2 regions of the Halomonas sp. GD1P12 genome follow, and region 1 is predicted to be linked to the other one. Evidence: predicted binding sites of a transcription regulator. Region 1 holds the regulator's gene; the other holds the start of a gene.
What was found. The regulator FNR, encoded in region 1, switches genes on or off when oxygen is low (the NO sensors DNR and NnrR bind a similar motif). The targets are predictions, from matches to a motif close to TTGATNTANATCAA.
Positions count from the first base shown of each region.

Region 2: the regulator FNR is predicted to act here: its motif matches at 1,580-1,593, upstream of OCT39_RS06330 (OmpW/AlkL family protein).

Region 1 covers NZ_CP107007.1:651,378-656,450, reverse strand. Annotated here, with positions in the region: gene hemN (oxygen-independent coproporphyrinogen III oxidase) at 28-1,437, shown strand; gene fnr (fumarate/nitrate reduction transcriptional regulator Fnr) at 1,468-2,208, shown strand; gene ttcA (tRNA 2-thiocytidine(32) synthetase TtcA) at 2,216-3,118, opposite strand; gene OCT39_RS03070 (DNA polymerase III subunit epsilon) at 3,200-3,847, opposite strand; gene OCT39_RS03065 (putative nucleotidyltransferase substrate binding domain-containing protein) at 3,852-5,073, opposite strand, start outside.
Region 2 covers NZ_CP107007.1:1,357,959-1,363,031, reverse strand. Annotated here, with positions in the region: gene putP (sodium/proline symporter PutP) at 27-1,517, shown strand; gene OCT39_RS06330 (OmpW/AlkL family protein) at 1,671-2,309, shown strand; gene OCT39_RS06325 (YqcC family protein) at 2,401-2,733, opposite strand; gene OCT39_RS06320 (DUF3549 family protein) at 3,022-4,056, shown strand; gene OCT39_RS06315 (ATP-dependent zinc protease) at 4,209-4,649, shown strand; gene rimK (30S ribosomal protein S6--L-glutamate ligase) at 4,688-5,073, shown strand, end outside.

The DNA.
Region 1 (5,073 bases):
CGTTCGTTTCTCTGACCGGGAGCCTCCATGCCGACCTGCGCCCACGCAACCGCTGCCCCCTTTGCCCCCGTTTGGGACGAGGCGCTCGTGCGCCGCTACGACACGAGCGGGCCGCGCTACACCTCCTACCCAACGGCGCTGGCCTTTCACGACGGCTTTACGTGTGATGACTTCACCCAGGCGCTTTCGCGCAGCAACCCAAGCGGCCGGGCGCTTTCGCTCTACGTGCACATCCCGTTTTGCGAGAAGATCTGCTTCTACTGCGCCTGCAACAAGATCGCCACCAAAAACCGTCAGCTCGCCGAGCCGTACCTTTCACGCCTCGACCGGGAGATGGTGCTCGCCGCGCGCCACGTGGACACCTCGCGCCCGGTCGAGCAGCTTCACTGGGGCGGCGGCACGCCAACCTTTTTGACGCTGTCGCAAATGGGCGATTTGATCGATCGATTGGATGCCCGCTTCGGGCTCTCGAGCGACCCGCACCGCGATTACGCCATCGAGATCGACCCGCGCGAGGCGGACGTGTTCACCCTGCGCCATCTGCAGTCGCTCGGCTTCAACCGACTGAGCCTGGGTGTGCAGGACCTGGACCCGGACGTGCAGCGCGCCATCAACCGCGTCCAGCCAAGGCAGCTGACCGAAACGCTGATGGACGAGGCGCACCGGCTCGGCTTTGGCTCGCTCAACGTGGATTTGATTTATGGCCTTCCACGCCAGAGCGAGCGCCGCTTTGCCGATACGCTCTCTCAGGTGATCGAGCTGGGGCCGGCCAGGCTTTCGCTTTTCAACTACGCCCACCTGCCCGCGCGCTTCGCGCCGCAGCGGCGCATCGATGAAGCCGAGCTTCCCGGCGCTGACGAAAAACTCGCCATGTTGCGTAAAAGCATCGAAATGCTGGCCAGTGCGGGCTACGTGCATATCGGCATGGATCACTTCGCCCTGCCCGAGGACAGCCTGGCGATCGCCCAGCGCGAGGGCACGCTTGCGCGTAACTTCCAGGGCTACTCGAGCCACGCGCAGTGCGATCTGATCGGGCTGGGCGTGTCGGCCATTTCGCGTATCGATGACGTTTACGCGCAAAACCCGGTCAAGCTCGACGACTACGCCGCGGCGCTCGATGAGGGGCGACTGGCGACCTGCAAGGGCCTTCGCTTGAGCCAGGACGATCTGATTCGCCGCGCGGTGATCGAGCGGCTGATGTGCGATATGCGCCTGGACCTGGCCTTGATCAGCGCGCGCTTTGACATCGACGCCGAGGCTTACTTTGCTGATGCGCTGTCACGGCTCGCCCAGGCCGAACGTGACGGTTTGATCGAGCGCACGGGCGCGGTGTTGAACGTGACGCCAATCGGTCGGCTGTTGATCCGCCATCTGGCGATGGCCTTCGACGCTCATCTGTCGGCGCCGCTCGCCCAGCGCTACTCAAGAATCCTATAATGGGCACCTACGGTTTATAAGGAGATGGTAATGTCGACTCCCGCCCGCCAGCGCTCGGCGCTTTTGCAAGCCCCTCGCTGTCAGACCTGTAGCCTGAGCTCGCTGTGCCTGCCGCTGGCGCTTCAGATCGAGGATATCAGCCAGTTCGACGCGATCATTCGCCGCCGCGCGCCGCTCAAAAAGGGCGAGGCGCTGTTTCATCAGGGCGAGCGTTTTTCGAGCGTCTTTGCGGTGCGCTCGGGCAGTCTCAAGCAGGTCACCAGCGAAGGCTCGGGCTTCGAGCAGCTCACCAACTTCTACCTGCCAAGCGAGCTGGTGGGCCTCGACGGCATCGACGAAGAGACCTACCCGGGCAGCGTAATTGCGCTGGAAACCACCACCGTGTGCGAAATTCCCTTCAAGCATCTGGACACGCTTTCCGAGGAGCTTCCCGAACTCAGGACCCAGCTTTATCGCAGCATGAGCAAGGAGCTTCGCGACGACCGGCGCATGATGCGCCTTTTATCGCGCAAGACCGCCGACCAGCGCCTGGCGACCTTTCTCACGACGCTCTCGGATCGCTTTCGCCGCCGCGGCTACTCGCCCTACAGCTTTCGCCTCTCCATGGCGCGGGCGGATATCGGCAACTACCTTGGCTTGGCCGTCGAGACGGTCAGCCGCATTCTGAGCCGCCTTCAAAGCCAGCAGGTCGTCGCGGTATCCGGGCGGGAAGTGAACATTCTGGACATGGCCAGGCTCATTACCCTGGCCGATGAGGAAGCGGTAAACTGACGCTGGATCAGCCCAGGTTGAGCGCCGAAATACGCCCGGCCTTGAGTTCGGCCTGTTTGGCCTCGAGCCCCTGGAAGTCAAAAAGCGCGCGGTCGGCCAGCTGCGAAGGCGCCACGTTGGTGACCGCCTTGAACATGCTTTCGAGCCGACCCGGGAATTTCCTGTTCCACTCGGCGAGCATCTTCTTGACCTCCTGGCGCTGCATGTTCGGCTGCGAGCCGCACAGGTTGCAGGGAATGATCGGAAATTCCATCAGCCGCGAGAACTCGGCGATGTCCGCTTCCTTGCAGTAAGCCAGCGGGCGAATGACGATGTTCTTGCCGTCATCAGAGAGCAGTTTCGGCGGCATGGACTTTAGCGAGCCGCCGAAGAACATGTTCAAAAACAGCGTTTCGAGAATGTCTTCGCGGTGATGGCCCAGCGCGATCTTGGTCGCACCGATCTCTTCAGCGAAGCCGTAGAGCGAGCCGCGTCTGAGCCGTGAGCAGAGCGCGCAGGTCGTCTTGCCCTCCGGCGTTTTCTCCTTCACCACCGAGTAGGTATCGCGCTCGAGGATGTGGTACTCCACGCCCTGGGCGTCGAGGTAGCGCGGCAGCACGTGCTCGGGGAACCCCGGCTGCTTCTGATCGAGATTCACCGCCACCAGCGAAAAGTTCACCGGCGCGTTGCGCTGCAGATTGCGCAAAATCTCGAGCATGGTGTAGCTGTCCTTGCCGCCGGACAGGCACACCATCACCCGGTCGCCTTCGTCGATCATGTTGTAATCGAGAATGGCGTTGCCGACCTCGCGCCGAAGCCTTTTCTGCAACTTGTTGAATTCGCGCTTCTGTTTGACGTCGTGAAGCTCGGCTGAACCGTTGGACGCGACAGCTTCCAACGCGACGGGGTCGAAGTGATCGGGTTGCTGCATGGTGTACGCACTGCCGGTGATGAGGATAAGGCGCTCATTCTATCAAGACTCCCGCCCCCACCCAATAACGTCGAGCGCCGCTCACGCCTCGAGCGCGGCGTCGCGCGTAAGACGCATGTATAAAAGCGCGCAGGCGCTCGCCTCGCCCAGAAGCGACGTCGCACCGGGGGGCGTCAGCCGCGCATGGCGAAGCGCCTGGTCGAGATCCGGCGCCAGCCGGGGGTCGATCGACGAGCGCTTCTGACGGCGCTGGTAGAGGCGTTCGATATCGACCTGGGCGTTGGGCAGCTCGAAACCCAGCCGCTGGTCGAACAGCCGGTTGACCGGCCCAAGCGTTTGATCGAGCCCCCACCCAACGACCGGACGATTGCCAATGAACTCGGCGAGCGTGGCGATGTTTTCCGCCGTGGGCGCCATGAGCGCCGGGGTCGGATGCTCCACCTGGTGGCGGCGCAGCGCACGCCTTGCCACCGTGTGGCGATCGGCAAGCGTTGCCACCCAGGCGTTTTGGGTCAGCACGCGGCGCTCGTTGAACACCACTGCGGCCACGCTCAAAATCGGATCGGTCGGGGCGAAGCGAAACGCCAGCGCCACCAGCTCCTCGCCAAGATAAGGATGGAACAGCCACTCGAAGGGCGAACCGGCCAGCCGTCGGCGGTCGCTCTCGCGCTTGAACAAGCTACGCAGCGAGCCGCCAAAGAGTGAAAAGTGTCGAGTCGTCAATTGCATACCGCTATGAGTACTCCAGGTGGTATCGGTGGGTCAGGCGCGCCTTGAACTCCTTGACGATGTGCAGCGCCTCGCGCAGCAGGTCGCGCTCGAGCGACGACAGGCTCTGCACCACCACGTGGTTGGCGAGCGCCGCCTGGCCGTTTGGGGCCGCCAACTGCTGGCGCAGGCGAAGCTCGCTGAAAAGCGCCAGCGCCTCGCCCAGGTCCTCGGCGAAGCGATGTTCCAGCCGGCCGTCGGCCACCAGCGCCTCGAGGCGCTCGAAGGTGCTTTCGGCGTCGATGCGCCGCTCCAGCGCCATGGTGCGCACGCCATGCACGATAGGAAAAATCCCGCCCTTTTTGATGTCGATGCCGTGCTCGCGCTTTTTCAACGAGCCGAACAGCGTCAGCGGCGTGGAAAAACTCAGCGCCGCCCGCGCCAGATAGCTCAGCAAAAGCTCATCGTCGGCGCAGCGCGCGTAGAGCGCCTGGCGCACGCGCCGGGCAAGCTCGGCGTTGCCGGCCACGGCCCGGGCGTCGAGCATGATGGCAAGCTTCATGAGGCTGTCGCCGTCGCGCTTCTCGGCCCAGCGCTCGATCCGCGCCTGCCAGGTCGCCACGCTCCCGACCCACTCGGGGTTGGAAACCATGATGTTACCCGGGCACGGCGGGTAGCCCAGCTCGACCAGCGTACGGGTGAGCGCCTGCATCGCCGCCGACGCCTCTGGCCAGCTGGCGTCGTCCGCAAGAATCAGGGCGTTGTCCTGGTCGGTTTTGAGAATCTGCTCGCCGCGGCCTTCGCTGCCCATCACCACCAGACAGCACCGCTGCGTAGGGGCGTCCGGCGCGCCAAAGCCGAAAGCCTTGTGATGGATGCGGGCGTTGAGCGCCGCCAGAAGTTCCATGACGAAACGAAGCTTCACCCCCTGGGCCATTAGCGCCCGCACGAGCTCCGGGGTGCGTCGGCTCGCCTGGGCAAGCGCCTTCAAGTCGCCGGCCTTTTCGATTTGAAGCCCCACCACGTAGCTGCGGCTCGAAAAGTAGCTCAGCACGTCGGGAAGCTCGACGATGCCGGCCAGGGCTTCGCCGTCCATCACGACCACGCGCGCGATCTGGTGGCGCGTCATCAGCACCAGCGCCTCGAACAGGTACTGCTGCGGGGTAACGGTGACCAGCCCCGTGGGCGTCAGCGCCTCGAGCGGCGTCGATGCCGGCGTTTTCTCCACCGCTAACGCACGCAGCAGA
Region 2 (5,073 bases), 710 kb from region 1:
TACTTAAAATCCAAAGGGGAACTTCCATGGCTATTGGCGTGTGGATCAGTCTTTTCGCTTATTTTGCGCTCATGGTGGGCATCGGCCTCTATGCCATGCGCACCTCGACCTCCACCTCCGAGGACTACGTGCTCGGCGGGCGAACCTTGAGTCCGAAAGTAGCCGCGCTCTCCGCCGGCGCCTCGGACATGAGCGGCTGGCTGCTGTTGGGCCTGCCCGGGGCGATGTTCGTCTCGGGGCTGGGCTCGGCCTGGATCGGTATCGGCCTGTTCGTGGGCGCGTTTTTCAACTGGCTGTTGGTGGCACCGCGCCTGCGTGAGCAGACCGTGCATTACGGCAACGCCATCACCATTCCGGCGTTTTTGGCCAACCGCTTTCCGACGCGGGCGCTGTCGCTTCGCACGGTGTCGGCAATCGTCATCGTGGTCTTCTTCGCGGTCTATACCGCATCGGGCCTGGTCGCCGGTGGGCGGCTGTTCGAGAGCGCTTTCGCCGGGGTGATCAACCTGGGTGGGTTCAGCGACTACGGTACCGGCATCATCATCACGCTCGGCGTGGTGCTGGTCTATACCGTGGTCGGCGGCTTTCTTGCGGTCAGCCTGACGGACTTCGTGCAGGGCTGTATCATGATGCTGGCGCTGATCATCATGCCGGCGGTGGTGCTGTTCGGCGAAGGCGGCGGCGGCTTCACTCAGGCCTCGCAAACCCTCAACGAGGTCGACCCGACGCTGCTCTCCTGGACGGACGGGCTCACCTTCATCGGCTGGCTCTCCGCAGTCACCTGGGGGCTTGGTTACTTCGGTCAGCCGCACATCATCGTGCGCTTCATGGCCATTCGCAGCCTCAAGGACGTGCCGATCGCACGCAACATCGGCATGAGCTGGATGGCGGTGTCGCTGATCGGTGCGGTATCGCTGGGTATCTTCGGGCGCGCCTACGCCATCCGTAACGGCATGGACGTGGAAAACCCGGAGACGATCTTCATCATCCTCGCAGACCTGCTCTTCCACCCGCTGATCACCGGCTTCCTCTACGCGGCGCTGCTGGCGGCGGTGATGAGTACCATTTCGAGCCAGCTGCTGGTCGCCTCGTCGTCGCTGACCGAAGACTTCTACCGGCTGTTCTTGCGCAAGGAGGCCTCCGAGAAAGAGACCGTGACCGTGGGCCGAGTGAGCGTGGCGCTGGTGGGGATCGTTGCCGCGATCATCGCCTCCGACCCGGAGTCTCAGGTACTGGGGCTGGTGAGTAACGCCTGGGCAGGTTTCGGCGCGGCCTTCGGTCCGCTGATTCTGCTGTCGCTGATGTGGTCGCGCACCAACGGCGCCGGTGCCATTGCCGGTATGGTGGTGGGTGCAGTGACCGTGATGCTCTGGATCACGCTGGGCTTCAACGCCGAATTTCTGGGCGGGCCGGGCATCTACGAGATCATCCCGGGCTTCATCGCCTCGTTCATCGCGATCATGGTGGTTAGTAGCGCCACTCGCGATGCCGGCGAGTATCGCCATATCGAACGCTAGTCGCCCAGACGCTTGCAAGGCCACCTTCGGGTGGCCTTTTTTGTACCCCGTCGCTTAAGTCGTTGAGCCAGATCAAAAAGGCCCTCTGCCGCTGGCGTTACGCTGTACCAACGCTATCAGCGCCAAACGTCACGCTATCACGAGGGAAGCATCATGGGTCGACTCTGGACTACCACTATCACTGCCACCGGGTTCGCCGCGGCCGCCCTCATTACCAGCACCCCGGCGCTGGCCTACGGCCAGGGCGATTTCTTCACCCGCATCGGGGTCGCCAAGGTCGCCCCTAAAAGTGATAACGGCACGCTCGATACGGCGCTGGGCGACCTTGGTGTCGATGTCGAGGATAAGTCGGGCTTCGCCTTTACACTCGGCTACCGTTTTCACGACAAGCTCGGCGTCGAGCTGCTCGCCGCCCTCCCCTTCGAGCACGACGTTCGCTTGAACGGCGACAACATCGCCTCGACCAAACACCTGCCACCGACGCTGACACTGCAGTACTACCCGCTCGGCGGCACCCAGTCGCGGGTTCAGCCTTACGTCGGCGCCGGGGTCAACTACACCCGTTTTTCAAGCGAGGAAGTAGATATCGACGGCGTGGGGCTGGCGCTGGACGACAGCTGGGGCGCGGCGGGACAGCTTGGACTCGATCTGATCATCGACGAGCACTGGAGCTTGAACGCTGCGGCCTGGTACCTGGATATCGAAAGCGACGCCACCGTGGCGGGAAGCGCGGCCGGCAGTATCGACATCGACCCGGTGGTGGTCATGGCGGGGATTGGCTACCGCTTCTAGCCCATGGATCGTTCAAACGCTTGCAAAAAGAAAGCCCGACGCTCGACGCCGGGCTTTTGGCATGCCAGTGCTTAACAGGTAAGCGGCATTTCTAGCCTTCGGTCACGACCTTGTCGACGCGCTCGACGGCCTGAACGACCAGCAGTTGATCGCTTGCGCGCACCTTCTCCTGCTGAAGATAGGCGGCGACCGCCGGGGCGACCTCGCACTTTGCCGGCATTCGCGCCTTGGCCTCGACCAGCGCGTCGAGTCTTGCGATGAAGACGAAGCGCAGCCACTGCGGCAGCGACATGGTATCGACGCAAAATGGCTGACGGCTCTCGAACGCCGGGGCATCCGGGGTGGGCATACGCCAGAGGCCGGCCGCCTTCATCGCGGCTTCGAGCTCGCGCAGCGACTGGTGAAGCGATGGATGTACGCTCATAAGCTCCTGGGGAGTCGGTGCATGAACGTGCCATTATCGCCTTTTCGCGCCCGCGTTGCCATGAGGGCGCGCATCGCTTTGCCGCCACTTTTACGGTTATCCACGGATTCACAGAAAACCTGCAAGAGGCTGTGGATAAACTATGGAAAGGTGACGAGACGCTTACGGCGATGGGCCCTGGGTCAAGTTGTTCAATTTTTGATCATCAAGAGGCGTCAGCGCGCAAACTCCGGCTGACACCGGGAGCGGCTCAAGGTAGAGTGCCCGTTCGCGAAAGGAAAGGATCACATGCAAGCACTGAATACCCTGGACGAGTTCTTTAAGCGAAGCGGCGCCGAGGTGGCCATTTACCATATGGGCCGACGCGTCACCCCGTGCCCGCGAGAGACGCTGGCCGCCTTCGAGCGCGGTGAGACGGCTTGGCCCATGCCCTGGCAGGGGCAGGCGCGCGTGGCCGTCGCGTTTCGCATCGGCGACATGGCCGAGCCCGCGATCTGGTTTCTCGCCTTTGCCCTCGACGAACAGGGCATGCTGTCGCCGGCTTCCCGCGACGGCTTTTTGAACCGCCTGGTGGAAACCCTGGGGCGTAACGTGGCAAACGTTGGTCAGAATGAGGCGAGCAGTGAGCACTTCATGCAGGACAACCCCCTGGCCTTCACCCCGAGCCTGCCGTTTCAGGCCATGCTCAACGCTCGCGCCACCTTCGACCAGCATCTTCCCGCCAGCCAGCACTTCGAGCCGGTGGAGGCTTACCTGAGCGGTCAGCAGACCATCGACTGGCAGGCATTGGGCCTTCAGGGTATTGCCGACTACACTGTGCGCAGCGACGCGCTCACCCAGCAACGCCTGGCCGATTCGATTACGGCAAACCAGTTTGAGCGCGATGTGATTCGCCCACTCTGTCAGTGTTTGGAACACTGCGCGCTCGACGAGCGGCTGGTAATGGCACTGATCGAGCGCGGCGAGCTTGCCGCAAGCGAAGGCGATATCGAAACGCTGTGCGCCTGCGTACGCGCGGTGGGCGCCAGTGAAAGCGCGGCCGTAGGGCGTTGGTATCTGGCGCTGCTCGAGGACTCAGCGGCGTGCGGGCCGGACGTACTGGCGGCGATCGCCGGGCGCGGCTGGGAGTGGCTAGAAGACGCCGAGCGGCTACCGCTGTTTCTGCACCGCCTGGCGGCGCGCGACGACACCGACTTCAACACCGCGGTGCGCGATATCGCGCTGGTTCCGCGGCTGCGGCTTCTGGTCCTCATGACGCTGCGCGATGCCCCCGAGGGCAGCGCCGTACAATCGCGGCTGGCGAAGTTGGCCCCGCGCCACTAACGTTAATGAAACCAGTCATAAATAAAGTCAGTCGTTAATAAAGTCAGCCGTTAATCAAGCCGGTGGTTGAAGCCAATCCGTTTTCGTAGCGATACCCGGGCCTTATCTGGAATTCGGCCCGGGCCTTCGACCCGGGCGCGCAAGGAGTGATCGTGAAGGAACTACCTTATCAGGCGAAAGCCGTCATCGGGCGTCGCGAAATGGTGACCCTGCCGGAACTTGGCCTGCATCTTTGCTGCAAGGCCGATACCGGCGCGCGCACCTCGGCGCTTCACGCCGAGGAGATCACGACCGAAGAGGACGAACACGGCCAGCTCTGGATCAGCTTTGTTACCCATAGCGGCGGGCCCGCCACGCCCTCGCACCGCTATACGCTCCATTTGCATGACCGGCGCCGCGTCACCAGCTCCAACGGCCACAGCGAGTGGCGCTACGTGATTCGCACGCCAGTGATACTGGGCGAGCTCAATTTCCCCGTCGAGCTAACGCTCACCGACCGCAGCAATATGCGCCATCCGATGCTGCTGGGTCGTCGCGCCATGCGCCGCCTGCTGGTCGCGCCGGGCGCCGCTTTTTTGCACGGCGAACCCTAAACCTGCACCTCTTATCGTGATCCGAACCGGAGCCCTGTATGCATATTGCCCTGCTTTCGCGTAACCGCAACCTCTACTCGACGCGCCGGCTCATCGAGGCCGCCGAGGCCCGTGGCCATACGGCTCGCGTGGTCGATACCCTGCGCTGCTACATGAGCATCGCCGCCCACCACCCGTCGATTCACTACAAGGGCGCCGAGATCGAGCGTTTCGACGCGGTCATTCCGCGTATCGGCGCCTCGGTCACCTTCTACGGCTGCGCGGTACTGCGCCAGTTCGAGATGATGGGTACTTACGTGGTCAACGATTCGGTGGCGATCACCCGCTCGCGCGACAAGCTGCGCTCGCTGCAGCTTCTCTCGCGCAAGGGGCTCGGGCTTCCGATCACGGGCTTTGCCCATTCACCGGATGACATTCCCGATTT